Regions from separate parts of the Methylobacterium guangdongense genome, predicted to be linked through region 1. Evidence: predicted binding sites of a transcription regulator. Region 1 holds the regulator's gene; each other region holds the start of a gene.
The links. The regulator LexA, encoded in region 1, represses DNA repair genes until DNA is damaged. The targets are predictions, from matches to a motif close to TGTTCNNNNTGTGTTCNG.
Positions count from the first base shown of each region.

Region 2: AAHG09_RS10670 (trna delta -isopentenylpyrophosphate transferase) is a predicted target of LexA. The motif match lies at 7,089-7,106, and genes of this name have one in related genera.
Region 3: AAHG09_RS20705 (DUF3072 domain-containing protein) is a predicted target of LexA. The motif match lies at 8,907-8,924, and genes of this name have one in related genera.

Region 1 is NZ_JBBXMX010000009.1:137,839-148,006, reverse strand. It holds gene AAHG09_RS18315 (DNA-3-methyladenine glycosylase family protein) at 1-302, opposite strand, end outside; gene gltA (citrate synthase) at 368-1,657, opposite strand; gene gltX (glutamate--tRNA ligase) at 1,901-3,328, opposite strand; gene AAHG09_RS18300 (ComEC/Rec2 family competence protein) at 3,509-5,764, shown strand; gene lexA (transcriptional repressor LexA) at 5,758-6,486, opposite strand; gene AAHG09_RS18290 (FAD-binding oxidoreductase) at 6,768-8,222, shown strand; gene AAHG09_RS18285 (DUF4383 domain-containing protein) at 8,237-8,650, shown strand; gene AAHG09_RS18280 (hypothetical protein) at 8,647-9,753, shown strand; gene AAHG09_RS18275 (hypothetical protein) at 9,737-10,036, shown strand; gene AAHG09_RS18270 (VWA domain-containing protein) at 10,070-10,168, opposite strand, start outside.
Region 2 is NZ_JBBXMX010000004.1:183,252-191,846, reverse strand. It holds gene AAHG09_RS10710 (4-(cytidine 5'-diphospho)-2-C-methyl-D-erythritol kinase) at 1-869, shown strand, start outside; gene AAHG09_RS10705 (hypothetical protein) at 882-1,364, opposite strand; gene AAHG09_RS10700 (chloride channel protein) at 1,361-3,178, opposite strand; gene AAHG09_RS10695 (MarR family winged helix-turn-helix transcriptional regulator) at 3,309-3,737, shown strand; gene AAHG09_RS10690 (polyprenyl synthetase family protein) at 3,777-4,796, opposite strand; gene AAHG09_RS10685 (putative signal transducing protein) at 4,953-5,177, shown strand; gene AAHG09_RS10680 (tRNA1(Val) (adenine(37)-N6)-methyltransferase) at 5,174-5,998, shown strand; gene AAHG09_RS10675 (hypothetical protein) at 6,029-6,325, opposite strand; gene AAHG09_RS10670 (trna delta -isopentenylpyrophosphate transferase) at 6,355-7,029, opposite strand; gene AAHG09_RS10665 (heme ABC transporter permease) at 7,299-8,099, shown strand; gene ccmD (heme exporter protein CcmD) at 8,110-8,253, shown strand; gene AAHG09_RS10655 (DsbE family thiol:disulfide interchange protein) at 8,250-8,595, shown strand, end outside.
Region 3 is NZ_JBBXMX010000011.1:179,478-189,645, forward strand. It holds gene AAHG09_RS20650 (c-type cytochrome, methanol metabolism-related) at 94-669, opposite strand; gene AAHG09_RS20655 (transglutaminase-like cysteine peptidase) at 922-1,608, shown strand; gene AAHG09_RS20660 (hypothetical protein) at 1,850-2,107, opposite strand; gene AAHG09_RS20665 (transglutaminase-like cysteine peptidase) at 2,424-3,131, shown strand; gene AAHG09_RS20670 (DUF6949 family protein) at 3,136-3,465, opposite strand; gene AAHG09_RS20675 (DUF3126 family protein) at 3,591-3,806, opposite strand; gene cysE (serine O-acetyltransferase) at 3,896-4,747, opposite strand; gene AAHG09_RS20685 (helix-turn-helix transcriptional regulator) at 5,018-5,902, opposite strand; gene AAHG09_RS20690 (lytic transglycosylase domain-containing protein) at 6,232-7,197, opposite strand; gene AAHG09_RS20695 (Cof-type HAD-IIB family hydrolase) at 7,376-8,197, opposite strand; gene AAHG09_RS20700 (gluconokinase) at 8,194-8,745, opposite strand; gene AAHG09_RS20705 (DUF3072 domain-containing protein) at 8,933-9,220, shown strand; gene AAHG09_RS20710 (Flp family type IVb pilin) at 9,422-9,670, shown strand.

The sequences.
Region 1 (10,168 bases):
ACCGGGTCCCCGGCGAGGCAATCCGCGATCGCGGCGGGATTCGCGTCGCAGTCGAACAGGCGGCGCAGGCGGCCCGCGACGGCCGGCGCGTCGTCGGCTTGGACACCGTGGAGCGTCGCCCGCAGGCCGTCGCCGCCCGGCTCGACCGTCACGAGGCCGTGCCGTCCCGCGACGCTGATCGTGCGGGCGTAGGCCGCCGCGGGGTCCGTCGTCTCGACGCCGGGAATCGCCCGCTTGGCCAGGAAGGCGCGGATCGCCGCCCAGTCGTAGGGTGGGCGGTAGGGCAGGCGGCGTTCGATCACCTCCGCAAACGCGAAGGGCGGCCTCTCGGCCGCCCCGCTGATCGTGTTTCGGGACAGGTCCCGCCTCAGCCGCGCTGGTCCACCGGCACGTAGTCGCGCTGGGCCGGGCCGACATAGAGCTGGCGCGGGCGGCCGATCTTCTGCGAGGGATCCTCGATCATCTCGGCCCACTGGGCGATCCAGCCGACCGTGCGCGCCACGGCGAACAGCACCGTGAACATGTCGGTCGGGAAGCCCATCGCCTTGAGGGTGATGCCCGAGTAGAAATCGATGTTCGGGTAGAGCTTCTTCTCGATGAAGTAGTCGTCCTTGAGGGCGATCTGCTCCAGCTCCATGGCGACGTGGAGCAGCGGATCGTCGGTCTTGCCGAGTTCCTTCAGCACCTGGTGGGTGGTGCTCTGCATGATCCGGGCGCGGGGATCGTAGTTCTTGTAGACCCGGTGGCCGAAGCCCATGAGGCGGAACGGATCGTTCTTGTCCTTGGCCTTGGCGACGTACTTGCCGACGTTCTCCGGCGTGCCGATCTCCATCAGCATCTTCAGCGCCGCCTCGTTGGCGCCACCATGGGCCGGCCCCCAGAGGCAGGCGACGCCGGCGGCGATACAGGCGAACGGGTTGGCGCCCGAGGAACCGGCGAGCCTCACGGTCGAGGTCGAGGCGTTCTGCTCGTGGTCGGCGTGCAGGATGAAGATCTTGTCGAGGGCCTTGGCGAAGACCGGGTTGACCTCATACTCCTCGCACGGAACAGCGTAACACATCCGCAGGAAGTTCGAGGTGTAGTCGAGATCGTTCTTCGGATACACGAAGGGCTGGCCGATCGAGTACTTGTAGGCCATCGCCGCCAGCGTCGGCATCTTGGCGATCATGCGGATCGAGGCGATCATCCGCTGGCTCTCGTCCGTGATGTCGGTCGAGTCGTGGTAGAAGGCCGAGAGCGCGCCGACCGAGGCGACCATGACGGCCATCGGGTGCGCATCGCGGCGGAAGCCGGTGAAGAACCGGTTCATCTGGTCGTGCACCATGGTGTGGCGCGTGACCCGGTAGTCGAAATCGGCCTTCTGGGCGGCGGTCGGCAGGGCGCCGAACAGCATCAGGTAGCAGGTCTCGAGGAAGTCGCCCTTCTCGGCGAGCTGCTCGATCGGGTAGCCGCGGTAGAGCAGCACGCCCTCGTCGCCGTCGATGTAGGTGATCTTCGATTCGCAGCTCGCCGTCGAGGTGAAGCCCGGATCGAAGGTGAAGGCGCCGGTCTGGGCGTAGAGCTTGCCGATGTCGATGACGTCCGGCCCGATCGTGCCGGATTTGACCGGCAATTCGATCGTCTTGCCGTCCACGGTGATGGTGCTGGGTGCGCTCATGGATCGTGGACCCTTCTCTGGCGACGTGGCGGATGCCGAACTCGGGCTGTGCCGAATCGGCCCCGGGGGCCTCAAGCACCCGCGTTATGCTGCGGGTGCTCACAGGCATGGGTTACCCAAACGGCACTGCAGCAGCAACGGGGTCGGTGACAACCGGACCCCGACGCCAAGCGAATTCGTTAAACGAATCCCACCAAGCGAAATCCGGGCCGCAACCGGCGGTTCCCGGCCGGACAGGCGGCCTCAGCCCTGCGGCGCCTGATCGCCGATCCGGGCCAGGGTCTCGTCCCGGCCGAGCACCGCCATCACGTCGAACAGGGGCGGGGAGGTGGTCCGGCCGGTGAGCGCCGCCCGCAGGGGCTGGGCCACCTGCCCGAGCTTGCAGCCCGCCTCCTCCGCGTACTGGCGCACGGCACCCTCGGTCGAGGCCGCGCTCCATTCAGGCAGAGCCTCCAGGGCGGGCTTCACCCCGGCGAGGCGCGCGCGGCCCTCGTCGGAGAGGAGGGCGCGGGCCTTGTCGTCGAGGCTCAACGGGCGCTGCGCATAGAGGTAATAGGCGCTGTCGAGGAGCTCGATCAGGGTCTTGGCCCGCTCCTTCAGACCCGGCATGGCCTGGGTGAGCTTGGCCTTCAGGTCCGGCGGCAGCGGCGCCGACAGGCCGCGCTCCGGCCCGACCTGCGGCAGGATGGTCTCGATCGCCGCCACGAGGTCGGCATCGGCGCTGCCGCGGATGTAGAGGCCGTTGAGGTTGGCGAGCTTGGCGAAGTCGAACCGCGCCGCCGAGCGCCCGACCGAGCCGAGATCGAAGGCCGCGATCATCTCCTCGGTGGAGAACACCTCCTGGTCGCCATGGCTCCAGCCCAGCCGCACGAGGTAGTTGCGGAGCGCGGCCGGCAGGTAGCCGAGATCGCGATAGGCCTCGACGCCGAGGGCCCCATGGCGCTTCGAAAGCTTGGCCCCGTCGGCCCCGTGGATCAGCGGGATGTGGGCCATCTTCGGCACGTCCCAGCCCAGCGCGGAGAAGATCTGGGTCTGGCGCGCCGCGTTGGTCAGGTGGTCGTCGCCGCGGATCACCTGCGTGACGCCCATGTCGTGGTCGTCGACGACGACGGCGAGCATGTAGGTCGGCGTCCCGTCCGAGCGCAGCAGGACGAGGTCGTCGAGATCCTTGTTGGCCCAGGTCACGCGACCCTGGACGGCGTCCTCCACCACGGTCTCGCCCTCGGTGGGCGCCCGCAGGCGGATGACCGGCTTGACGCCGGCCGGCGCCTCGGAGGGGTCACGGTCGCGCCAGCGGCCGTCGTAGCGCGGAGCCCGGCCCTCGGCGCGGGCGGTCTCACGCATCTGCGTGAGTTCCTCGGCGGTGGCGTAGCAATGATAGGCGCGGCCTGCGGCCAGCAGTTCCTCGGCCACGGCCCGGTGGCGCTCGGCCCGGGCGAACTGGAACACCACGTCGCCGTCCCAGTCGAGGCCGAGCCAGGTGAGTCCGTCGAGGATCGCGTCGATCGCGCCCTTGGTGGAGCGCTCCCGGTCGGTATCCTCGATGCGCAGCAGCATCTTGCCGCCCGTGTGGCGGGCGTAGAGCCAGTTGAACAGGGCCGTCCGGGCCCCGCCGATATGCAGGTAGCCGGTGGGCGAGGGGGCGAAGCGCGTGACGACGGCTGAGGACATCGGTCCGGTATGTTCGGGGCGGGGCGGGGAGCGCGAAAGGGTGAGCGCGACTGGAGCGGGCTCGACAGGGCGCACGTAGCACGAAGCGCCGCCTGTAGCACGGGGCCGCGGATGCGTTAAGAATCAGCCGGGGAATCGCCCGGCCGCCGACGACAGGTCGCGCGGATCGGGGCAGGGGCAATGCGGCGGATCGGCGCGAGGCTGACGGGGGGCGCCCTGGCGCTCACCGGCCCGCGCGTGCCTGCGCTCCCGGCGTTCCGCCACTGGGTGGCCGATGGCCTCACCCGGGAGGCGGAGCAGCGCCGCCTGTTCCCCTGGCTGGCGGTGGCGTTCGGGGCCGGGATTCTCGTTTACTTCGGCGCCGCTGACGGAACGCCGATCCTGGCCGCGCCGCTCATCGGGGCCGCCCTGGCGCTGGCGCCGGTGCCGTTCCTGGGGGCGCGGCCGGTGGCGATGGCGCTGGCGCTGGCAGCGGGCTTCGCCTTCCTCGGCTTCGCGGCGGCGACCTGGCGGGTCGCGCAGGTGGCCGCGCCGATCCTGGCCCGGACCACGATCGGACCGCTCACCGGGACGGTCGAGGCCCTCGACGAGCGCGAGGTCGGCGCGCGGCTGGTGATCCGGGTGGAGAGCTTTGCCGGGCTCGGACCCGAAGCGCGGCCGGTGCGGGTGCGGGTCTCGTTCCGCAAGACGCCGATCCCGCGGCCCGGCGAGACCATCGCGGCGACCGCCCGCCTGCTGCCGCCCCCGGAGGCGGCCCGGCCCGGCGGCTACGACTTCGCCCGGGACGCGTATTTCCAGGGGATCGGCGCGGTCGGCTCGCTCCTCGGGGCAGTGACGGTGCGGGCACCCACGGAACCGCCGCCCCTGGGCCTACGCCTCGCCGCGTTGCTGGACGAGGCCCGCAACGCCCTGACCCGCCGGATCGCGGAGTCCGAGGGCGGGCAGGCGGGGGCGGTGGCGGCCGCCCTGGTGACCGGCAAGCGGGGGCTGATCGGCCCGGCCACCAACGACGCCCTGCGCGCCGCCGGCATCTACCACGTGGTCTCGATCTCGGGCCTTCACATGGTGCTGGCCGCCGGCGTCGTGTTCTGGCTGGTGCGGGCCGCCCTCGCCCTCGTGCCGTTTTGCGCCCTGTTCTGGCCGATCAAGAAGATCGCGGCCAGCTTCGCCATGGTGGGGGTGAGCGCCTACTGCGCCTTCTCGGGCTGGGACATCGCCGCCGAGCGCTCGCTGATCATGACGCTGATCATGCTGGGGGCGATCCTGGCCGACCGGCCGGCCCTGTCGATGCGCAACCTCGCGCTCGCCGCCCTGATCGCGCTCGCCCGCGAGCCGGAGGGGCTGCTCGGCCCGAGCTTCCAGATGTCGTTCGGCGCGGTCGCCGGGCTAATCGCCTGCGCCCGGCTGATCGACGGGCGCCTGTTCGTGCGGCCCGGGGCGGGGCGGATCGGCCGCCTCGTCGGGACCGGCCTGTCGGCGGTCACCGGGACGCTGGCGACGACGCTGGTGGCGCAGATCGCGACCGCGCCCTTCGCCACCTACCACTTCCAGACGATCCAGCCCTTCGGCCTCATCGGCAACGCGCTGACCCTGCCCCTGGTGTCGCTGGTGGTGATGCCCGCGGCCGTGATCGGGTGCCTCGCCTATCCCTTCGCCCTCGACCGGCCGGTCTGGTGGCTGATGGGGCAGGCGGTGGGCGGCATGCTGGCGATCTCGAACTGGATCGCCGGGTTCGAGCGGGCGAGCCTCGTGGTACCGGCCTTCGGCACAGGCGCGCTCGCCGCCCTGACGGCGGCCCTGCTGCTGGCGACGCTGCCGGCCTCGCGGCTGCGCTGGCTCGCCCTGCCACCCATCCTGCTGGGCCTCGGCCTGCTGGCCCGGCCGGAGCGCCACGACCTCTACGTCGACCGCCAGGGCTGGGGCGCCGCCGTGCGCGGCCCTGACGGAAGCCTCTCGGTCCTCGGCAGCCCCTCAAATTTCGTGCTGGAGCAATGGCTGAAGGCGGATGGCGACGGGCGGCGGCTCGATCGCGGGTCCGGCGCGCGCGCCGGGGGGCGCTGCGACCGGCTCGGCTGCACCGCCCTCCTGCGGGACGGGAGGCCGGTCACCCTGGTCCGCGACCGCCGGGCCTTCCCGGAGGATTGCGCCCGGGCGGCCGTGCTGATCACGAGCCTCACGGCACCGCCGACCTGTATGGGGCCGCTGGTGATCGACCGCCGGGTCCTGGCCGCACACGGGGCCGTGGCCCTTCGGGCCGACGGGGCCGGATTCACGATGCAGACCGCCCATGGCGACGGCCGGTCCGTCCCCTGGCGCCCCCGGCCCGCACCCAAAGCCGATCCCCCCGCCGAAACGGCCGGCGGCATGGCCGCGACCGAGGCGCCTCAGGCCCCGGTGGAGGCCGGCGCCGAAGCCCCGGCCGAGCCGCTTCAGTAGCGGCGCACGAGGCTGACGAGCCGGCCCTGGATCTGGACCCTGTCGGGACCCAGAACGCGGGTCTCGTAAGCCGGGTTGGCGGCTTCCAGGGCGATCGAGGAGCCACGGCGGCGCAGGCGCTTGAGCGTCGCCTCCTCGTCGTCGATCAGCGCCACGATGATGTCGCCGGTATTGGCGGTGTCCTGCTTGCGGATCACCACGAGGTCGCCGTCGAGGATCCCGGCCTCGACCATCGAATCGCCCCGCACCTCGAGAGCATAATGCTCGCCGCCCGCGAGGAAGTCCGGCGAGAGCGTGATGGCGTGGCTCTGGTTCTGGATCGCCGAGACCGGCGTGCCGGCCGCGATCCGGCCCATGACCGGGATCGAGACCGCCCGGCCGGATTCGTCGATCATCCGCGCGCTCGCCGGCATCGGCGAGGCCGCCGGCTGCCGGGACTTGCCGCCCTCCACCACGCTCGGGGTGAAGCGGCGCGGCTCGGGGGCCGGCGAAGCCGCCTGCGAGAGGCTTTCCGGAATACGGATCACCTCGATGGCGCGCGCCCGATTCGGCAGGCGGCGCAGGAAGCCGCGCTCCTCCAGGGCCGTGATCAGCCGGTGGATACCCGATTTCGACTTGAGGTCGAGCGCATCCTTCATCTCGTCGAAGGAGGGGGGAACGCCGCATTCCTGCATGCGGCTCTGGATGAACCGCAGGAGGTCCAGCTGCTTGCGCGTGAGCATCGACGGGGGCCTCGCGGCTTTGGGACCGCCCCGGGGACGGCCGCTGAAACAAATCGCGAACAGGTTAAACGTTCCGCAAGTGTTCTGCAAGAGCGTTATGGCTACGCTCTGTGCCGTCCGGCGGGATGGTTGTCGAGGCCCGTCAGCCGCGATCGGGATGCGCCCGTCGTATCGGTCTTGCGGGCCGGTGCGCAAGCTCACGCCGCCGGACAGGCCCCCGGCGCAGGATACGTGGCGGGGCGATTCGATCACCCCGTGAGCGAATCGGGACGGGGCGCGGCATGGGCGGAGTTCGACCGAGCAGACGTGGACTCCTCGCGGGTGGCGGCGTCCTGGCGGCCGCCGCACTGCTGCCGCGGGCCGCCCAGGCCGCGCCGCGGACCATCCTGAACGATGCGAGCGGCCTCAACCCGACTCCGGTGGTGCGTCACGCCAAGCTCCCGACGGGATCGACCGAAGCCCTGATCGAAGCCGTGCGCGCCGAGATCCGGGACGCCGCCACGGCGGGCCGCCCGGTCGCGGTCGGCGTCGCGCGCCACTCGATGGGCCGCCAGAGCCTCGCCCGCGACGGGACGGCACTGACCCTGGAGGGTGGCCCGATCGAGCCCGATACGGCCGCCGGCCTCTATCGGGTCGGGGCCGGGGCGCGCTGGTCGCAGGTCATCCGGGAACTCGACCGGATCGGCTTCTCGCCGGCGGTGATGCAGTCGAACAGCGATTTCGGAATCGGCTCGACCTTCAGCGTGAACGCCCATGGCTGGCCGGCGCCGCGCGGGCCGTTCGGCTCCACGGTCCGCAGCCTCCGCCTCGTCCTGGCGGATGGCAGCCTCGTGACCTGCTCCCGCACCGAGAACGCCGAGCTGTTCGGGCTGGCGATGGGCGGCTACGGCCTGTTCGGGATCGTGGTCGACCTCGTGGTCGAGATGGTGCCGAATGCCCTCCTGACGCCGACCTACGCGGTGATGCCGTCGGCCGACTTCGCCCCCGCCTTCGTGGCCGCTCTGGCGCACGACCCGCGGCTGCGCATGGCCTATGGCCGGCTCTCGGTGGCGCGGGCCGGGTTCTTCGACGAGGCGATCCTGGTCACCTACGCGGAGGCGGAGCACCCGCCAAAGGTCCTGCCCGCGGCGGCCAGCCAGGGCGCATTCACGGCGGTCTCGCGCGAGATCTACCGCGCCCAGGTCGGCAGCGAATTCGGCAAGCGCGCCCGCTGGATCGCCGAGACCCGGCTCAACCCGACGCTGGATCCGGGCCTCGCCACCCGCAACAGCCTGATGAACGAGCCGGTCGCCAACCTCGCGGCGCGCGACCGCAGCCGCACCGACATCCTGCACGAGTATTTCGTGCCGCCCGACCGGTTCGCGGGGTTCCTTGCCGCCTGCCGGCAGATCATCCCGGGCTCGGGCTGCGACTGCCTGAACGTCACCCTGCGCTACGTGGCGGCGGACCCCGACTCGACGCTCGCCTACGCGCCGACCCCGCGCATCGGCGCGGTGATGTCGTTCTCGCAGGGGCTCACCCCGCAGGACGAGGCCGCGATGATGCGCATGACCGAGGCGCTGATCGAGCGCGTCGTGGCGCTCGGTGGGGCCCATTACCTGCCCTACCGCCTGCATGCCCGGCGCGACCAGATGGCCCGGGCCTATCCGCGGCTCGACGCCTTCGTGGCGGCCAAGCGCCGGTACGATCCGGGGCTGCTGTTCCGGAACGCCCTGTGGTCGACCTACCTCGACTGAGCAAGGATCCGCCCGTGAGACTCACGCCTCCCCAGGCGGCAGCCCTCGCCTTCGCGGCCATCCTGCTGTTCGCCGCCGCCACCGACTTCATCCCGGCCTTCCGGGACGCGGAGGGCCGCGTGTTCGGCCTGTTCCGGCTCGACGTCTACAAGGACGCCCTCCACCTCGCCTCCGGCCTGTGGGCGCTCGCCGCCGCCCTGTGGTCGCGGGACGCCGCCGTGACCTTCCTGCGCGCCTTCGGGGCGATCTACCTCCTCGACGGCGTGGTCGGGGTGTTCACCGGGTCGAGTGTCCTCGACCTGTCGCTGGTCCTGAAGGGTTTTCAGGACAGCCCGCTGCTCTCGAACGGCCCGCATCTGAGCCTCGGCCTCGCCGGCGTGGTGCTCGGCTGGTGGCCGTGGCGCGGCGCCGCGCGGGTCGCCGCATGAGCGCCCGCCGCTGGCGCATGGCGATCCGCCGGGCGGGTGCCGGGCTGGCCCTCCTCGCGCTCGCCTGCCTCCTGCCGGTCGCGGCGATCGAGGGGGGCTGCACGGTCCAGCCCGATCCTGCGCTGCAGGGCGGCTCGCGGTTCGGGATCGCCGCCGCGGGCTACAAGCGTGCGGCCGGCGACAGCTACCTGACCTTCCCCGAATGGCACATCGTCTACGCCTACGCGGATCTCGCCGGGGTGACGCAGGCCTCATCGGAATCGGCCTTCGACTATTGGGCGGCCACCGCGGGCTTCTGGACCAGCCTGTGCGGGGCGACCCGGGCGGCCTCCCGCACCGGCGACGTCACGGCGGGCCAGACGGTCACCGATTACATCATCGGCCTCAGCTTCACCGCCGAGATGCTGATCCGAGGCGCCTACGAGCGCACCATCGGAGCGGTGACCGCGTGGTGGCGGGGCCCCGAACCCACGGAGGAGGACCGATTCAACGCGCGGCTGCTCGCCGACTACGCCGTGTTCCTGCGCCAGACCCCGTGGTTCCGCTACCCGTTCGACCGGGAACTGTCCCGGCTCTGGCACGAGGTGCCGTTCGTGCCGTCGGTGCGGGCGGTCGAGCGGCGCGGGGTGCTCACGCTGCAATACGGGGTGACGTGGCTCTACGCGCAGGGAATGGCGTGGCTCGCCGGGATGGACCCGGCGGTGCTCACGATCCGCAGCGTTGTGGCGGGACTCGACGCGACCGACGTGGCCGCCGATCCGCGCATCACGCTCCTCGGACCGGTCCCGAACGGCACGGGCGGCTCGGCCGCCCTGATGGAGACGCCGCGCTACCGGGCCTTCACGGAGGTCGTCCGGGGCCTCGGCGCCCGCGGCCGGACCGTGCTGGAGATCGCCGGCAACCGCCGGATCCTCACGACCGTACGCCTGCCGGCGGACCGTCCGGTTGTCCTCGACGGGGCCGAGCCGCTGTTCGCGATGCCGATCCAGTCCGAGCCGGGTTGGCGGCGCGTCGGCTACGACACCGCGGTCGAGGAACTCGCGGCGCAGATCCACGCCGTGGAGGCTCAAGGGGGCCGCTTCGAGCATGCCTACGATTACTGATCGGCATCCGCGGCGGGGCCTGCCGGTCGCCGCCATCGCGGGGGCGCTCGGCGGGTGGGTCGGCGTCACGGCCCTGACCACCCTGGCCATCCAGCCGGAGACCGTCGTGGCGTTCGGGTCGCCCATGGCGCTCGCGTCGTCCGGGGACGGCGCCCTGGTCTCGGCCGGCCGCGCCTATCTGGTGCTGCGCCCCGCCGCGCCGGGGGCGGTCCGGCGCCTCTATGCCGGGGGCGCGTGGCTGGTCCTGCCGGCGCCCGGGACCGGCTGCCTCGGGGCGCGCTGAGCGGTCGGGACAGGCGCGCCGCGCGGCGGCCCATCACCCCGCCGGCCCCGGATCGGCCCGCACCGCCGCGATGCCGGCGCCGGCCGCCCAGGCTTCGAGGTCGGCCTTGCGGATCGCCGCCGCCATCATGTC
Region 2 (8,595 bases), on a different contig from region 1:
CCCTGCTCGCAGACCGTGCCCCCGCCAAGGTCAACCTGACGCTCCATATCCTCGGGCGGCGTGCGGATGACGGCTACCACGCGCTGGAGAGCCTCGTAGCCTTCGCGGGCACCGCCGACCGGCTGACCCTGGACCCCGCCGCACCCCTCGGGCTGGCCGTCTCAGGCCCCACCGCCGGGCCGGCCGGCCCGACCGGCGACAACCTCGTCCTGCGCGCGGCGCGCCACCTCGCGGCGCGGGTTCCGGATCTGCGCACGGGCGCCTTCCACCTGACGAAGCGCCTTCCGGTGGCGGCCGGCATCGGTGGGGGCTCCTCCGATGCCGCCGCGGCGTTGCGCCTGCTCGCCCAGCTCAACGGGCTGTCGCTGGATGATGCCGCCGTGGTCGCGGCGGCGCGGCAGACGGGGGCCGATGTCCCGGTCTGCCTGGATCCGCGGGCCCGGATGATGTGCGGCGTCGGCGAAGAGATCGGCGCGCCGCTCGACCTCGCGCCGCTGCCGGCGGTGCTGATCAATCCCGGTGTCCCGGTGCCGACCGCGCCGGTGTTCAAGGCGCTGGGCCTCGCGGTCGGGCAGAGCCTGCCCGGGGCAGCGCATCCCGCGATCCGCCAAGGGCTCGACAACGACGCCCTCGTGGCGGCCATCGCTCCCGCCCGGAACGACCTGGAGCCCCCGGCGCTCACGGTGGCGCCGGTGATCGGGACCGTCCTGGCGGCCCTGCGCGACCACGGCTGCCGGCTCGCCCGGATGTCGGGCTCGGGTGCGACGGTGTTCGCGCTGTTCGCCGACCGGCGCGGGGCGGTTCGAGCGGCCTCCTCCCTGCGCGCCGCCCATCCGGATTGGTGGGTGGCGCCGACCTTCCTGCGCTGAGGCCCGCCGGGTTCAGGCCGGGTCAGCCTCGTAGATCGTGACGACGCCGCCGGCCTCCGGGACAATCACGCGCCAGCGCATTGCGTGCGGCAGGTCGCCCGGATCGATCGCGCTGGCGACGCCGCTGACGACATCGAAGGTCGCCAGCCGCCCGGACTCGTCGCGGCCGCACAGATAGGCGCTGCCGTCGCCGAGATGGAGGGCGGCTGGATTCGCGGCGCCCTGGCCGGATCGGATATCGCCGATCGCCCCATTGGGCGTCAGGACGGCGCCGCGCAACGCGAGGACATCCGTATCTACGCGAAGGCCGGATACGATCGGCAAATGGCCTCCCCCGCCGCTGCGCCGGTTGAGCAGCAGCGCCTCGCGTCGCCCGTCCCGGGTGACGACGAGGGCGAGATCCGGCCCGTCGGCTCCCGCCGCTAGATAGCACGCGCCGGGCTTGAGCCGATCGAGGGGGATCGTCCGTCCCGGGATGCGAATCACCACACTCATGCTCCCGATCCCGCCCGGCGCTCGTTCCGGCCCCTCCGGAAGAACGCGCTGCGCTCGGCCTCGGCCCGCACGACGGTCGCGCGCACCTGCAACAGGTCCTTGCGGGTCAGCAATCCGACCAAGCGTCCGCTCTGCGGATCGATGACCGGCAGGCGGCCCTGACCGGCCGACAGCATGACGTCGAGGGCGTGCGAGACCACGTCGCCCGGATGGACCAGGGCAATATCGGCATCCGAGACGCGCTCGCCGAGCGTATCCTCCATCGGATCGCTCACTTGGTCCTCCGCGGTCCAGCGCAGGGCGTCGCTGCGCGAGACCATCCCGACCGGCCGGTCCACCGCATCGACGACCGGGTAGGCATGGTGAGCGCCGGCCTCGATGGCGGAGAGCGCCTCCGTCAGCGGCAGCTCGGCGCTCAGCGTGTCCACGGTCCGGGTCATCACCGCCTCCACCCGGGTGAATTCGTACGGGTCGATCCCGTATTCCCGGGTGATGTGCTGGCCGCGCCGGGCGATCTTTTCCGTGAGGATCGAGCGCTTCAGGAGCAGCACGGTCACCGCGTAGGCCGTCATGGTTGCGGCCAGCAACGGTGCGAGGGCGGCGACGTCGCCCGTCACCTCGACCGCGAACACCACGCCCGTGAGCGGCGCCGGCAGCGTGCCGCCGAGCATCGCCGCCATCCCGATCAGCGCCCAGAACCCGTGGGCGCCCGGCAGCAGCAGGCCGATCAGCCATCCCACCGCCCCGCCCAGGATCAGCAGCGGCGCGAGCACGCCGCCCGAGGTGCCCGACGACAGGGCGGCGAGCCAGATCACCGCCTTCACGAGCAGGATCGTCACGACGGCGCCCACCAGCATGTGGCCGGACAACAGGTCGTGGATCACGTCGTAGCCGACGCCGAGCGCCCGCGGCTCGACGAGGCCGCCCAGACCCACCACGACGGCGCCGAGGGCCGGCCACCACATCCAGTGGAGGGGTAACCGGCCGAACCCGTCCTCGAGGGCATAGAGTGCCCGGGTCAGGACGCCCGAGATCACGCCGCAGGCGAGGCCCAAAGCCGCGCAGGCCGGCAGGCCCCACCAGGGCAGCGCGGGGTTGTCGGTGAAGGGAAACAGCGGGCCCGCCCCGAACAGGGCCGGACGCCAGCAGGCCGCCGTCACCGCGCCGACCGTCACCGGGACGAGGCTGCGCGGGCGCCACTCGAACAGCAGGACCTCGACGGCGAGCAGCACGGCCGCCACGGGGGTCCCGAAGATCGCCGTCATGCCGGCGGCGGCGCCCGCCACCAGCAGGGTCTTCCGCTCGGCGGCGCTCAGGTGGAAGAACTGCGCGAACAGCGAGCCGACCGCGCCGCCCGTGACGATGATCGGCCCCTCGGCGCCGAACGGTCCGCCGGTGCCGATCGCGACCGCGGAGGAGAGGGGCTTCAGCAAAGCCACCTTGGGCGACATCCGGCTGCCCCCGATCAGGATCGCCTCCATGGCCTCCGGGATGCCGTGGCCGCGGATCTTGTCCGAGCCGTAACGCGCCATGGCGCCGACGATCAGCGCGCCGATCACGGGGATCCCCACCATCCACGGGCCCGGCGTGGCGCCGGCGAGGGAGGTCAGGGCCGTGTCGAACCGGCCGTACCACGCGAGATTGGTCACGAGCCCGATCAGCGTCAGCAGGATCCACGCCGTGCCGCTCGCCGCGGTGCCGGTGACGATCGCCATCCCGGCCAGGATCACCACGCGCCGGTCGGCGCTGAAATCCCCCAGCGCCCGGCGCCGCGGCCCCTCGCCGCTGCGCCCGAACTCGGTCCCACCGTCCATTACGGTTCTCCCCCATCGATCACAGCCATTTATATCGGATTACGATATATACAAGCGACGCTCGACGGCTCAGCAAGCGCGCCGGTGCCGGCCGGCATGGGATGCGCATGAGCGCCCGATCACCGGGGGGATGGCGATGGATGCCTCAGGGGACGAGCGGCTATCGACCGAGCAGTATGCGGCGCTGGCGCGGTTCCGCTTTCAGCTGCGACGATTCCTGGCGTTCAGCGAAGCCGCGGCCGCCCGGGCCGGGCTGCCGCCGCAGCAGCATCAGGCCCTGCTGACCCTGGCCGGCCATGTCGACCGCACCCCGGCCACCGTCGGGCTGCTGGCGGAGCAACTGCTCATCGCGCCCCACAGCGCCGCCGAACTGGTCGCCCGCATGGTCGATGCCGGATTGCTGTCAAAGACGCGGGCCGCGGAGGATCGCCGCCGGAGCGAGCTGACGCTCACGCCCCGCGCCGAGGCGCTGCTGCGGACGCTGACGGCGGCCCATCTGGAGGAGTTGCGCGGGCTGGCGCCCGCCCTGGCGGAGGCACTGGGGTCCGCGACGCGTTGAGTCGGACCGGCATCGCAGTTCCGGCAGCGATGCGCCGCTTCAGCGCGCCCGCGCCACGCAGAAATCGATGGCCCCGTTGAGCGCCGCCTTCACCGGGCCATCCGGAAACACGTCGAGCGCCGTCCGGGCCTCGGCGCCGTAATGGTGGGCGCGGGCCACGGTCTCCTCCAGGGCGCCATGGCGCTGGAGCAGGTCGAGGGCGGTCTCCAGATCGCCGTCCCGGATCTCGCCCTGCTGGAGGGTCCGCCGCCAGAAGCCGCGCTCGCCCTCGCTGCCCCGGCGGTAGGCGAGCACGATCGGCAGGGTGATCTTGCCCTCGCGAAAGTCGTCGCCGACGTTCTTGCCGAGCTCGGCCGAGGTGCCACCGTAATCGAGCACGTCGTCGATCAGCTGGAACGCGATGCCGAGGCTCATGCCGTAGGACCGCGCCGCCGCCTGCTCGGCCTCGGGGCGTCCGGCCAGAACCGGCCCGACCTCGCAGGCCGCCGCGAACAGCTCGGCGGTCTTGCCGCGGATCACCGCGAGATAGGCGGCCTCGTCGGTCTCCAGGTTCTTGGCGTTGGTGAGCTGCATCACCTCGCCCTCGGCGATCACCGTGGCGGCGGCGGAGAGGATGTCGAGCGCCCTCAACGAGCCGACCTCCACCATCATTCGGAAGGCTTGGCCGAGCAGGAAGTCGCCCACCAGCACGGACGCCTCGTTGCCCCACTTGATCCGGGCCGCGACACGGCCGCGGCGCATGTCGCTCTCGTCGACCACATCGTCGTGCAGGAGCGTGGCCGTGTGCATGAACTCGACGCTGGCGGCGAGCTTCACGTCGCCGTCGGTATCCCCGGCGTAGCCGCAGAGCTTGGCGCAGGCGAGGGTCAGGATCGGGCGCAGGCGCTTGCCGCCGGAGGCGATCAGGTGGTTCGCCACCTCCGGGATCATCGTCACCTCGGAACCCGTCCGCGACAGGATCGTGGTGTTGACCCGCGCCATGCCGTCCGTCACCAGCGCGACGAGGTCGTTCAGCCCCGCCTCGACCTCAGGCTTCGGGTTCTCGATGGACAGGGCCATACCCAAGATGCGTGACCTCCAGACCGGTTCCGCCCCGGGCGGCGGGCGATCCCTTCGCACGGGCTCCGCGGCGCCGCAACATCGGCTCCCGTACCATATGGGTCGCCCGGGGTGCCGAGCCGACGCGGCGAAATCGCCGGCCCGCGGGGCGGTCCGATGATCGAACTGATCCGGGCCAACGACGTCGTGCTGATCGGGTTCGCCCGCACGGTGCTCGAGGCGGCCGAGATTCCGGTGCTCGTGGCCGACAGCCATATGAGCCTGATGGAGGGGTCGATCGGCATGTTCGGGCAGCGCCTCCTGGTGCCGCGCGACCACGAGGCCCAGGCGCGGCGCCTCCTCGTGGATGCCGGCCTCGCCCACGAGTTGCGCCAACCGTGACGGAGGCGCCGGACGCCCTGCTGGACGGGCTCCTGCGGCTGCACCAGCCGCCCCGGGGGGCGCACCGGGCCGGGACCGACGCGATCCTGCTCGCCCGGCTGCTGGTTCCCGCGGCGGGCGATCGGCTGTGCGATGTCGGCGCCGGGACCGGCGCGGTCGGTCTCGCCTGTGCGGCCCTGGTGCCGGGCCTTCGACCCACCCTGGTCGAGCGCGATCCGGCGCTGGCCGCGACGGCGCGGGCGAACACCGCCCTCAACGGCATCGACGCGGCGGTGATCGAAGCCGACGTGCTCGCCCCTGCGGCGGAACGCCACGCCGCCGGGCTGCTGCCGGACCGGTTCGACGTGGTGCTGACCAATCCGCCGTTCTTCGAGGCCGGGGCGCACCGGGTCTCGCCGCAGCCGGGCCGGGCGTCGGCCCACACCTTCCCCGCCGGAAGTCTGGAGGCCTGGATCCGCACCTGCACGGCGATCCTGCGACCGGGCGGGCGGTTCGGGCTGATCCATCGGGCCGACGCGCTCCCCGCCTGCCTCGATGCCCTCCGGGGCCGCTTCGGCGGATTGGCGATCCGCCCCGTCCATGCCCGGGCCGAGGCCCCGGCGATCCGCGTGCTGATCACCGCCACGAAGGGCAGCCGCGCGGCCTTGCGCCTGCTGCCGCCCCTCGTGCTCCACGGCCCCGATGGCGCCTTCACCCCGGAGGCCGAAGCGCTCCACCGGGGCTCAGCTCGGGGTTTCAAAAGGGCGAGCCCTTTCGCGGGTCCAGGGCGGAGCCCCGGGGGCGTCTCAGGGCCCTGCCCCGAGGACCCGCCAAAGGGCTGAGCCCTTTGTAAGCTCAGTTCGGATAAACACTTACGCCGCCAGGGCGGTCGGCGCCTCGTCGCGGATGCCGAGGAATCGCTCGACCTCCGGCAGATCCGGGAAGGCCAGGAATTCCGGTTGCAGGGGGGCCGGCAGGCCCTCGAAGTTGAGTCCCGGGAACGTGTCGGGGTGCGGGTAGAGCTGCCACGCCCCACCCTCATCCAGCGGCGGGAACAGGATGGCGACCTTCTCGTCGCCGAGACGCACGATCCGCGACGGAGAGTACGACAGCGTCTCGATGCTCCAGTCCCGGCGGGTCTTCACGGTGCGGCGCGTGGCGCGATGCATGGCGGTCTCCTGCGGTTAGGAATTCGGGGTCAGGCGGCGCTGCGGCGGCCGGGGCGCTTCGGCCAGCCGAGCGCCACGAGGCGCGCCTTGGCGTAGTCGCGGACCTCGTCGCGGGTGCCGGGCGGCATCGCGGCGAGGGTGGTCTGGGTGGCGCCGTCCAGCATCAGATCGGTGACCGCATTGATGGTCTCGGCCTCGTCGATCCGACGCTTGAGGTCGCCCTCGGCCTCGGTGACGTCGTCGAAGGCGGGCGCCTCCTCGAAATCCTCGTCGACGGCCCGGACGGGAATCTGGTGGGCGCGGAACTCGTCGGCCTCCTCCTCGGAGTAGACGAGCCCGTGCAGCTCGATCAGCTTGAGGATGACGCGGTCCTTCCCGCGCTTCTCCGCCATGGCGTAGACGTAGGCCGCCTGCTTGCCGGACACGCGGTAGTTCACGTTGACCAGGGCCTCGCCGAGCGACCACTCGACCCGCTCGGTCCCGGCCTTCGCACCGGGCAGCCGGCCGGTGACGAGAATTACCGCCTCGTCGCGCTCGGCCCGGATGATGGTCGGCGGCTCGAACACGATCCCGGCCTGCGCGGCGATCCGCTCCAGCGTCTTGTGATAGATGACGGCCGTGCCCTGGACCCGCCAGACGTTGCCCCCGAAGGGCTCGCCGTAGCGGACGAGGATGTCGGCGATCTGCTTGTCGGCGGTTCGCATGGCAGTTCGATCCGGCAGAAGGGCTGCGTCATCCACAGCTTTATACGGTGACGCTCTTTCGTTCTCTTTTTGTTCGTATCTATATGCGTAATTCACCCGTTTTCGCAAGGGCGGTTGCGCGGTGCATGCGCGGTTTTGGGTTTAGGCGTGCCGAATGACGGCTCGACAACGCGCGCGGTCCCGTGATCCGGCGCGTTGAAGCCCCGCATTGTTGCTGCACCGCACCCTAAGGTAGACCGGGCGTCACGATGTCCGAGACAGCAGCCGCGATGACGCCTTCCCTCTGGACCCGCCTGTCGAATCCCAGCCACTTCATGCGGTGGTCGGGCACGCTCGTGCCGTGGCTCACGGCCCTGTCGCTCGCCGTCCTGGCTGTGGGCCTGTACCAGACCTTCTTCACCGTGCCGCCCGACTACCAGCAGGGTGAGACCGTGCGGATCATGTACATCCATGTCCCGGCGGCGTGGCTCGGCGTGTTCTTCTACGGCGCCATGAGTGTGTCGGCGATCGGCACCCTGGTCTGGCGCCACCCGCTGGCCGACGTGGCCCAGCGCGCTGCCGCGCCGATCGGTGCGGCCTTCACGCTGATTTGCCTCGTGACCGGCTCCCTCTGGGGCAAGCCGATGTGGGGCACCTACTGGGTCTGGGATGCCCGGCTGACCTCGATGCTGGTCCTGTTCCTGATCTATTGCGGGATCATCGCGCTCTGGCGGACCCTGGAAGATCCGAACCGTGCGGCCCGCGCGGTGGCGATCCTGACGCTGGTCGGCGCCGTGAACCTGCCGATCATCAAGTTCTCGGTGAACTGGTGGTCGACGCTGCACCAGCCAGCCTCGATCCTGCGCATGGGCGGCTCGACCATCGATCCCTCGATGCTGTACCCGCTGCTCGTCATGATCGCCGCCGCGACCCTCGGCGGCACGACGCTGCACCTCTACACGATGCGCACCGAGATCATGCGCCGCCGGGTCCGGACGCTAACGATCCGCGAGGCCGAGCGCCTGGACCGCACCCAGACCCGCATCACACCGCAGCCATCGACGGCTTTGCCGGTCGGACAACCGGTCTGAGGGGGCCGCGATGGATCTTGGATCTCACGGCGGCTTCATCCTGGCGGCCTACGCCTTCACGGCGCTGGTGATGGTCGCGCTCATCGGCAACGCGATCCGTGACCGGCGGGCGCAGTTGCGGGCGCTCAAGGGTTTCGGCGAGGATCGGCGATGACCGAGCCGCTCGACGACGTGACGGACCGGCCGCCCCCGGTCCGCCGCTCCCTGCTGCTGATCCTGCCGGCTCTGGCCTTCACGGCGCTGGCCGCCGTGTTCTTCCTGCGCCTGCGCTCGGGGGTCGACCCCGCCGCCCTGCCCTCGGCGATGATCGGCAGGCCGGTGCCGCATTTCGACCTGCCCGCCGTGCCGGGGCTCACCGCCGGCGGCGCCCCGGTGCCGGGCCTGTCGAGCGGCGAACTCAAGGGGCAGATCACGGTGCTCAACGTGTTTGCTTCGTGGTGCGCGCCCTGCCAGGTCGAGCATCCGATGCTGATGCGGCTCGCCAAGGAACCGGGGA
Region 3 (10,168 bases), on a different contig from region 1:
TCAGTCTCACGGGGTGAGTATGTCGTGCGCAACCGATCCGCGCAACGGGGGGGGGGGTTCCGCCATACATGACTGGATGTTGCGCGGGCGGCGTCACTTCATGCAGGCATCCTCCGCCTTCTCGAAGGCAGCGGGCTTGGGCTCGTGCTCCGGGGGCCGGTTGCGGCCCAGCGCCCCGTCCGAGCGGGCGCGCAGGTAGGTGTAGATGTCCGGCATGTAGCACATGACGTTCCGATTATCGCCGAAGGCCGGCATGACCAGCTCCTGGGCGGCGTTCACGTCCTTCTTGCCGCCGACGATGATGCCGGCGAAGTGCGCGTAGTCCATGCCCTTGAGAGCATCGACCAGGGAGGGCGCGTAGGTCGAGCCCATGCCGTCCGGCCCGTGGCAGACGATGCAATTGGCGTTGTACCGGAGGTATCCGGACATGGTGTACCAATCGACCTTCTTGCCGTCGTCGGTGATGTGGTAGGTCGGGTCGCCGTTCTTGTCCGTGTACTGGCCGTCCTGGACCTTCGCGGGCTGGGTCGGGCCATCGCTCTTCAGGTCCGCCGAGCCCGCGGCGGTGGACGGTGCGGCGGGGGGAGCCGCACGGGCCGGGATTGTCGAGAGCGAGCCTGCAACAAGTCCGGCCAGAAACAGTCCGGTCACTCCGTTCGCGCACCGCATGGGCGTTCCTCCTGCCGCCCACAGGCGTCCTCGCGCGGGTGCGGTACCGATACAACGGGACTTGGCCGCGTCGGGCCCGCGGCGGCCCCATCACGATTTCGCGCTGTTTCCAACGCCGCCCCGCACCTCCCGCCGATCGGTTGCCTTATCCGCGTTGCGCACAGCGTTAACCTTTTGTTAATCGGCGGATTGCCGCCGGGCCGCCGGCGTGAGAGCTTTCGTTAACGAGAGCTTAACGGTTGAGACACGGCGATGCGGTTCGCGGTTTCCAAGGTGCAGGGGCAGGTGTCCGGCTCTGCATCGCGTCGGCTCTCCCGCGGCCGCCGTGCCGTCTGCGGTCTGGCCCTCGCGGTGTTCGGCCTCGCCGGCCTCGCCGCCACGGCCGAGGCTCAGACGCTGGCGAGCCTTCCCGCCGATGTCGGTGCCCGGGTGCAGGGCGATGCGAAGCCGATCGCGGCGTGGGTGACGTTCTGCCAGTCCTACGCGGCCGAGTGCGCGGTGGACCGGACCGAGCCCGCCCGCATCAGCCTGACGCCCGCCACCTGGGCGACGATCGTGTCGGTCAACCGCCGGGTCAACAAGGCCGTCGAGCCGATGACCGATCAGGACCACCTGCACGTGGCCGATCGCTGGGATCTGGCCGAGGACGGCATCGGCGACTGCGAGGATTTCCAGCTGCTCAAGCGCCACCTGCTGGTCCAGGCCGGCCTGCCGCGCCGGGCGATGCGCATGACCGTGGTGATCGACGAGAAGGGCGAGGGCCACGCGGTGCTGACCCTGATCACCGACCGGGGCGATCTGGTGCTCGACAACAAGACCAGCGCGATCCTGCCCTGGCACAGGACCGGCTACGTGTTCATCAAGCGCGAGAGCCAGGATGCGGTCGCCTGGGTATCGCTCGGCGGCGTCACATCCCCCGTCACCACCGCGAACCGCTGACGCCTATCGCCGGGTCCGCTGGCGGATCGACGCTAGGGTCAGCGCCGATGCAAAGGCTCGGCGCAGTGCACCGCCGGTCGATCGTGCACTCCTGACCAACCCCCCCATCCTGAGGTGCCCGCGTCAGCGGGCCTCGAAGGAGGGTTCCAGACATCACGGCGGCTTCTGGAGGGCTCCTTCGAGGCCTCCGCTGCGCTCCGGCACCTCAGGATGAGGTCGTGTGTTGGATGGCCGTTTTCGTTCAGGCGGCGCGGCTCAGCGAGGGCTGCGCGAGGCTCGCCACGTAGGCCTCGACACGGCCGATGAACCCGGCGAGATGGGGCGCGATGCCCCGCAGGCTCGCGAGGTCGCGCACCAGGATGTCCCGCGACAGGGTCCGGTCGCCTTCGCTCGGCGCATCGGCGAGGTAGGCGCTGACCGCGTGCTCGGCGATCTGGATCGCGCCGGCCCGACCATCCTCGGCGAGCGCTCTGATCACCTGCTGGATGGCGGGCTGCATAACGGTGTCCTTGTCCTGGCTGCGGCCGAAGTCTCGGGGACTGGCCGATCTTTTGCGAAGCTGAGAACCCGCCGCGAATCCACCGCGCGGGCGCCCTTTGACAAGCCGGCAAAGCTGACGCGAATCAAGCACTTCCAGAGCCCCGCAGAACGGGTATTCGCGCAGTGCATGCGGATCTGCGGCGTTTTGCGGAGAAAAATCGACATCCTGCGGAACCAATGCGCTGCGCAGCCGTTTCTTTGCCCGCTTCAGCCCATTGTGCGTCGCCGAAGGCCGTGTCACCTTTCCGTCATCATCGGGCGGCGGGGCTTGGACCATGCGGCACGCGGATGTCGGATTCACGTCTCAGGCGTTCGAGTCCCTGCGGTGGCGGGGTTGGACCGGCGCGGTACGCCGGGGCCGGCAGGCGGCGAGTTTCGCCCTGATCGGCCTCATCCTGACGCTGAGCGGCGCGACCACCCATGCCCATGCGCGTCTCGTCCTCCCCGGCGAGGCCTCCGTGGAGGAGCCGACCGGCGCCGTCCGCGCGATCGCGGGCTGGACCGAGTTCTGCACGCGGGTGCCCGAGGAATGCACGGTCGATCCCGCCGAGCCCCGCGTGATCCCGCTGACCGTGGCGGTCTGGCGGACGCTGCTCAGCGTGAACCGGCGGGTCAACGCGCGCATCCGGCCGATCACCGATCAGGCGCATTGGGGCGTCGTCGATCGCTGGGACTTCCCCGATGACGGGTCGGGCGATTGCGAGGATTACCAGCTCCTGAAGCGGCGGATGCTGGTGGAGCGCGGCCTGCCCCGGCGCGCCCTGCTGATGACCGTGGTGATCGACGAGATCAACGAGGGCCATGCGGTGCTCACGGTGCGCACCGACCAGGGCGACGTCATCCTCGACAACAAGACCGACGCGATCCGCCCCTGGCGGCGCACCGGCTACAGCTTCATCAAGCGCGCCGGCCAGGACGGCCCGGCTTGGGTCTCCCTGGAGGGTAAGGACGGCGCCGCCCAGGTGGCGACCGCCGAACCCTGAGGGGTCAGGCGCCGACCAGCATCGCCGCGAGGTCGAGGGCGACCCGGCCCGAAAGCAGGCCCCAGCCGCAGGCGATCACCGTGGCGAGCATCACGAACGGCATCGGCCGGCCCTCGATCCGCCGGCCGCGCACGGTGTTGCGCAGGATGATGAAGGGGGCCGAGAAGGCCAGCATCGGCAGGGCGGCCACCGCCGGAAGGCCGCCGGACTGCAGCAGGCTGAAGCTCGCCCGCCGGGCCGCGAACAGCTCGAATGCAGTGGCGATCAGCCCCGAGAGCGCGAGGCCGATGCACAGCGTCCGGATCGAATCGAGGGCGGCAGGCGTGAAAACCATTATTCGCGCTCCTTTACAGGTCGCGCGCAGTTTAGCCACGCCATTTACCGCGTGTTAAGCAAGACCGCCGGTTAGCGTTAACCCATGCACAGGTCGATCCCGGCGGAACCAATTCGCCCTGTGGTTCAGGCTTCCTCTTCGAGGTCGATATCCAGGATCGCCATCCGGAACACGAAGGAATCGTCGCCGTCTTCCTTGTCGTCGGCGATCACGCCGATCGACTCCTCGCCGATGAACACCTCGGCGGAATCGCCGGTCTTCATCGCCGTCAGGCGGATGTTGTTGTTGGCGAACTTGCGGCGCAGGTAGTCCTGGAGCTTCGCGGTTTCGGCTTTGGTCACGCTGTTGGGTCTCCCTGGCGGCGCAGGCGCCGCGGATAGGGCTGGGGCTTGCCACGCCGGGGACGGAGCGGCAAGCACGATAGGCCGGTTCAGATGCCGTCGCCCAGGTGGATGAACTGGTCCAGCGCGACGAGCTGGTCCATGGCCCGGGCCGGATCGTCGCAGCCCGCGGTGCCGACGACGCGGGCGGGGACGCCCACCACCGTGGTGTTGGGCGGGACCGGCCGCAGCACCACCGAGCCTGCCGCGACCCGGGCGCAGGCCCCGACCTCGATGTTGCCGAGGATCTTGGCGCCGGCGCCGATCATGACGCCGCGGCGGATCTTGGGGTGGCGGTCGCCGCGCTGCTTGCCGGTGCCGCCGAGCGTCACGGCGTGCAGGATCGAGACGTCGTCCTCGATCACCGCGGTCGAGCCGACCACGAGCCCGGTGGCGTGGTCCAGGAACACGCCCCGGCCGATCCGCGCGGCCGGGTGGATGTCGCACTGGAACACCTCCGAGACGCGGCTCTGGAGGTAGAGGGCGAGGTCGCGCCGGCCGCGGTTCCAGACGTGGTGGGCGAGGCGGTAGGCCTGCAGCGCGTGGAAGCCCTTGAAGTAGAGAACGGGTTCGAGGGCGCGGAGCGTCGCGGGATCGCGATCGATCACGGCGCCGATATCGGCCCGGAACGCCTGCCCGATGTCGGGATCGGCCGAAATCGCCTCGTAGAAGGCATGGGCGATCAGCTCGGCCGGCAGCGACGGGTGCCCGAGCCGGGCCGCGACCCGGTGGGCGACCGCCCCTTCGAGGGTGGTGTGGTTCAGGATCGTCGCCACGATGAACGAGGCGAGCTGGGGCTCGGTGTGCAGCAGGTCCTCCGCCTCGGTGCGCAACCGCGACCAGACGGGATCGAGGATCGCGAGATCGCGGGACTCCGCGTTGCGGACAGGACTGGCGCTCATGTCCGAGCCTCCAAGTGAAAAAAGGTTCCTGGGCGGCGGATCACCGACCGATCTCCGGTCGCGGGATTCCAAAGGGATCATCCCTTCGGCGGGGCGTCGGTGCGAAGCCCGACGCCGGGCAGGGCCCGACAGCAGGGCGCTGCCCTGCACCCGCAAAAGGTCACAGACCTTTTGAAACCAGGACCTTTCAAGATCCGCCTAAGCGTGGGGCGCCGCGGGGCAGCGATCAAGGGCTGGCGCGGTCGGGGACCTGCGTCGCCGGCATGGCTGTCACCCGGCCGGCGAGACCGCCTGCCCGAAGCGCGTCTCGATGGCCGAGGTCAGCCGGTCGAGCATCGTCTGGATCGGGATGTTGGAGGTGTCCACCGTGGCGGAGGCGCGGGCGTAGAGCGGCTCGCGGCTCGCCAGCACGGCGCGCAGCTCCTGCATCGCCGAGGCGTGGTCGCCCGTGGTGGCGAGGTGGCCCTGCTCGCGCACGCGGCTCATGTGCTCCTCCGGCCGGGCACGCATCCAGATCGTGTAGAAGGCCTGGAGCAGCAGATCGTAGGTCAGCGGCTCGGCCACGATGCCGCCGCTCGTCGCCAGGATCAGCGGCCCCGGATGCTCGGTCAGGCGGCGCAGGGCCGCCTGTTCCAGGCGCCGGTAGCCCTCCTGGCCGTAGATCGCGAAGATCTCCCGCACCGAGAGCGCGTTCTCCCGCTCGATCTCGGCGTTCAATTCCACGAAGGTCCAGCCCAGCCGCTCGGCCGCGAGCTTGCCGAGCGTCGACTTGCCGGCGCCGCGCAGGCCGATCAGCGCGACACGCGGGCGGTCTCCGGCCTCGGGCCGGCTGCCGCCGGACAGCGCCTGCTTGGCGGCCGCGACCTGCGCCGGGCTCGCGTGGCTGAGGAGATCGCGGATCAGCGGCCAGTCGGGCTGGGCGTCGTTACCGGTGATCAGGTCGTCGAGCCGCACGCCCATGGCGTTGGCGACCCGCCGCAGCAGGATGATCGAGACGTTGCCCTGGCCGCCCTCCAGCTGCGCGATGTAGCGCTCGGACAGACCGGAGGTCTGCGACAGGACCTTGCGCGACAGTCCGCGCACGGTGCGCGCGTGCCTGACGCGGCGCCCGAGGTCCGTGAGAAAGAGCGATTCCTGTTCTAACACGCCGGTCATGGCGCCGTCCGCTTTCCTGCCAGCTCGAAAGCAGAGTCCGTGCCCTGCATGCCCGCCGCTTCAAGATCGGTCGCGCACGACGGTTCGGACAAACGCTGTCCAAGCCTGCGCGCGAAGATCCGCGTATCCTGCCCAGAAGATCTGTGTTGCGCCGCCCGTGCCCGGCCGCTGCGACCGGCCGTAGGTCTGTGCCGCGCCGGCCCAACCACGCTGCTGGCGTGGCGCCTATGTGTTGCGGAACGTCCCGATGGTCAAGGCTTGAGCATGATCCTTGTGTGGGCAGGGGCCCATTCCGATGCCCGTTCCGAACGCACGCAGGCCCGGCGGTCCTAGTCGACCGGGAGCGCGACGGCCTCCTGGACGGTGGCTGTGGCCGGTGCGCGGCGCGGCGCGGCCGCGGCCAGCATCTGGCTGGTCGGGCGGCGCGGCGGCAGCGGCACCTCCACCGCCTCGGTGACGGGCACCGACGCGGCGGCAAGGGTCATCTGGGCGGCCGGCTCGGCCATCGGCTCGGCCATCGGCTCGGCCTTGGGCGAGAGGCGAAGTTCCGCGAGCTCGACGGTGGCGGCCGATCCGAATCCGGCCGGCCGGCGCGGCGGCAGCGGGACCTCAACGGCGTCGACCTGCGTGATCGGGGCGGCCTGCGCCACCGGGGCGGCAGCGGCAGCGGCGGTCGGCTCGACCGACAGGCTGGCAAACTGGATCGTGCCCGCAAGGGCCGCCGGACGACGCGGGGGCAGGGGCACCTCGACCGTCTCGGTCGGCGCCGCGACGGCCGCGGCGGTGGGGGCGTAGGCCAGGGCCGCGGGGGCGGTCCTGGCATCCGCGGCGCCGCCGCCGAACAGGCTCGCCAGGGCGCTGGCCGAGGCGGCGACCGGCGCCACCACGGAGGCGACCTCGGTGGAGATGCCCTGGCGCTTGGCGGCGTAATAATAGCCCCGGTTGTAGTACTGATAGGCTTGGCTGAGGTTGCCCTGAGCGGTGCGGTAGGCCCCCGCGAGATAGGCCACGCCGTAGCGGAGGTTCGTCGCCGGGTCGTACAGACCTGCGGCGTCGCCGGTATAGCCGAGGCTGCGGGCGGTCGCGTGCTTGATCTGCATGAGGCCGAGCGCGCTGCCGCCCTTGGCGCGCGGATTGTAGTTGCTCTCGCGCTTGACCACCGCGTGCACGAAGCTCGCCGGAACGCCGTTCGCCTTGGCCTGCTGCTCGATCAACGCGTCGATGTTGTCGTGCGCCTGCCCGAAGGCGGCGGCAGGCACGACCGCGAGGGAGGCGGCCAGGAGAAGGCGATGCATTCCGAGACCCGGTGCTGCTTGTTCTGTGGTCAAGCTAGGTCGCGGGCAAATGAGGCCGGAAAGCGGCCCCGCTTCGGCAACCTGTGGGCGGAGGCCCCCTGTGCTCCGCCGGACACAGGCCGGAGACATTCGCCGGGGATGCGCCGCCGACGTGATCCGCACTTCGGCAGACGGGCCGTTAAGGAAGAATGAAGCGTTCGACGCCGTGGGCGAAGCCGTCCGCGTCGTTGCCATCGGTGACGGCGCTGGCCGCGGCCTTCACGGCGTCCTCGGCGTTGCCCATCGCCACCGAGAAGCCGCTGCGGGCGAACATCGGGCGGTCGTTGCCGGCATCCCCGAAGGTCGCGATCCGCTCCGGCGGGATCCCGAGATGCGTGCTCATCCAGGCGACGAACCGGCCCTTGTCGAGATGGGGCGGCGTGACGTCGAGATAGTAGGGCTGAGAGCGGTGGACGGTGGCCCCGTCGGCGAGCGCCGCCCCGATCCGCGCCTCGCAATCCGCCAAGTGGGCGTGGTCGCGGCTCACGCCGACGATCTTGCCGGCTTCGCCCATGAGCGTGCCGAGATCGGCCACCACCCGGGGCTCGGCGCCGATCGTCCGGCGCTCGAGGTCGGTGTAGGGCCCGTGCGGATCGCGCAGGCACCACGCCCCGCGCGCGAACACCCAGACGTCGAGCCCCTCGGCCAGCATCCGGTCGAGGGCCTCCCGGGCGGCCGGTTCGGGGATGGTCCGCTCCTCGATGGTGGACAGGTCGGGCCGCACCACGCTGGCGCCGTTGAACGCGCCCATCGGCAGGTCGAGGCCGAGTTCGGCCGCGAGCCCCCGCAGCCCGACCGGCGGCCGGGCCGAGGCGATGCTGAAGCCGATCCCGGCGGCCCGCAGCCGGCCCACGGCCGCGACCGTGGCGGCGGTGAGGCGCTTGTCGGTCGTCACCAGGGTGCCGTCGACATCCGAGATCACCAGGGCGATGCCGGAAGCCTTGCCGGGTTGCGCCGTCATCGGTTCGCTCCACTGTCCGCCTCGAGACACGCCACGACGCGCTCCGCGATCACGGCGGGCGGGTCCGCGATCCCGACGGTGATCGGGTGCTCGTCGGGGCCTGGGGCTTCCAGCGTCGCGAACTGGCTCTCGAGGAGGAGGGGCGACATGAAGTGCCCGTGGCGCTCGGCGAGGCGCCCGGCGATCAAGGCCCTGTCCCCCTCGAGGTAGACGAGCCGCACCCGGCGGCTCCCGTGGGTCAGGCTGTCCCGGTAGGCCCGGCGCAGGGCCGAGCACACCACCACCGCCGACTCCCCGGCCTCCAGCCGCGCCTGGATCCAGGCCCCGATCCGCGCCAGCCAGGGGGCGCGGTCCGTGTCGTCCAGGGCGTGCCCCGCATGCATCTTCGCCACGTTCTCCGGGCTGTGGAAGCTGTCGCCGTCGATGAAGGTCCAGCCCAGGCGCTCCGCGATCAGCGCCGCGACGGTGCTCTTCCCCGACCCCGAGACGCCCATCACGATGAGCACCCGCGCGTCGGACGCTGCCGGTCCGGTCCCGTGCCCTGTCATCCCTTGCGACCTCATCCGGACCTCGCGACGCCCCCGGCGCCGCCCCGGACGCCAGGGTCATCAATAGGATTGGCGGACGGGATGGAAAGGTCGGGGATAAGGCAACCGTCCCGACGCTTTGCCGGAACTGCGCGCCGGGCCACGCGTTGCCTTCGGGAAGTCGGAACATTTCAGGAACAAATCGACCATGTCCCAGTCAACCGCGAAGGCGCCTGCGAAGTCGGACGCGAAGTCGGATGCCAAGGCCTCGTCGCCCGAAGCGAATCCGAAGACCGATCCCAAGGACGTCTCCAACCAGATCAAGGATCCCGACCAGTGGACCACCGGCGGCGAGCCGATGACCGGCGCTCAGGCCTCCTACCTGAAGACCCTGTCGGAGGAGGCGAAGGAGCCCAAGGCGTTCGATCCCGACCTCGATAAGGCCGAAGCCTCGAAGCGCATCGACGATCTCCGGCACAAGGCCGGACACGCCTGACCGGCCCGGGCGCTCCCGTATCGACGGGGGCGCCCTGTTTCGTACGGAGGCTTCGCTTGGGGATATTCTCGATCGACCAGTAAGAACGAGGCTGTTTCGAAGACTACATTAAGATCGCAGAAATCGCCGACCGGTTAGAACCTCTGTCGGGCCGCGCTGTCCGCCGAATTGGCGGGGCGAGGTGGAAGGGCGGTTTCAACCATGCATGACCCGAACGGCGGCAGCGCGGAGAACAGGGTCCCGCAATCCGGGATTCCCGCGAGCGGCGCGGATGCGTCGGCCGTCGGTATGGCACGGTTCGTCCGCGACAAGCGGGGCTCTACGGCCATCGAATATGCACTGATCGGCTCCCTGATCTTCCTGGTCGCGGCTGGAAGCATCCGCGTCTACGTCAACCGGATGGGCGGCGTTTACAACCAGATCAGCACCGCGGTCGGTCAGGGCAACTGAGCGGCCTGCCGATCGTCCGGGACGATCGGCAACCCATCGACGGGCCTGCCCGCCGAGCGGGATCGGCGCCCGCATTCTCGTCTCCAGTCGCGATCCGCTTCCGTTCCGGCAGGGGATTTTCCAAACCCATCGGGCGATTGCATCCGGTCCGTTGTCGGGCCGGACGATCCGGCGCGCGGGATCCGGATCGATCCCGGCGCGACACGTTCTGCACGATACACCGCGCTGTTTGTTCACCTGCCCCGAAAAAGCTGTGCTTAGCGAGGATGAAACCGCAACTTCAGCCGTCCCGGGCGGAGTGTGGCGCACCCGCTACGGACACTTGGGCCGCCATGGGCTAGGCACGGGCTCGGCAATACCGATGGACAACATCTGGATGCGAACTCTTCCCCTCGCCCTGCTCGCCGCCGCGGCGATGTCAGGCTGCACGTACCTGCCTGCGGCGGGTCCGACGGCGAGTGCGATCCAGGCGGGGGCGGAGGTGGCCACCGCCGATGG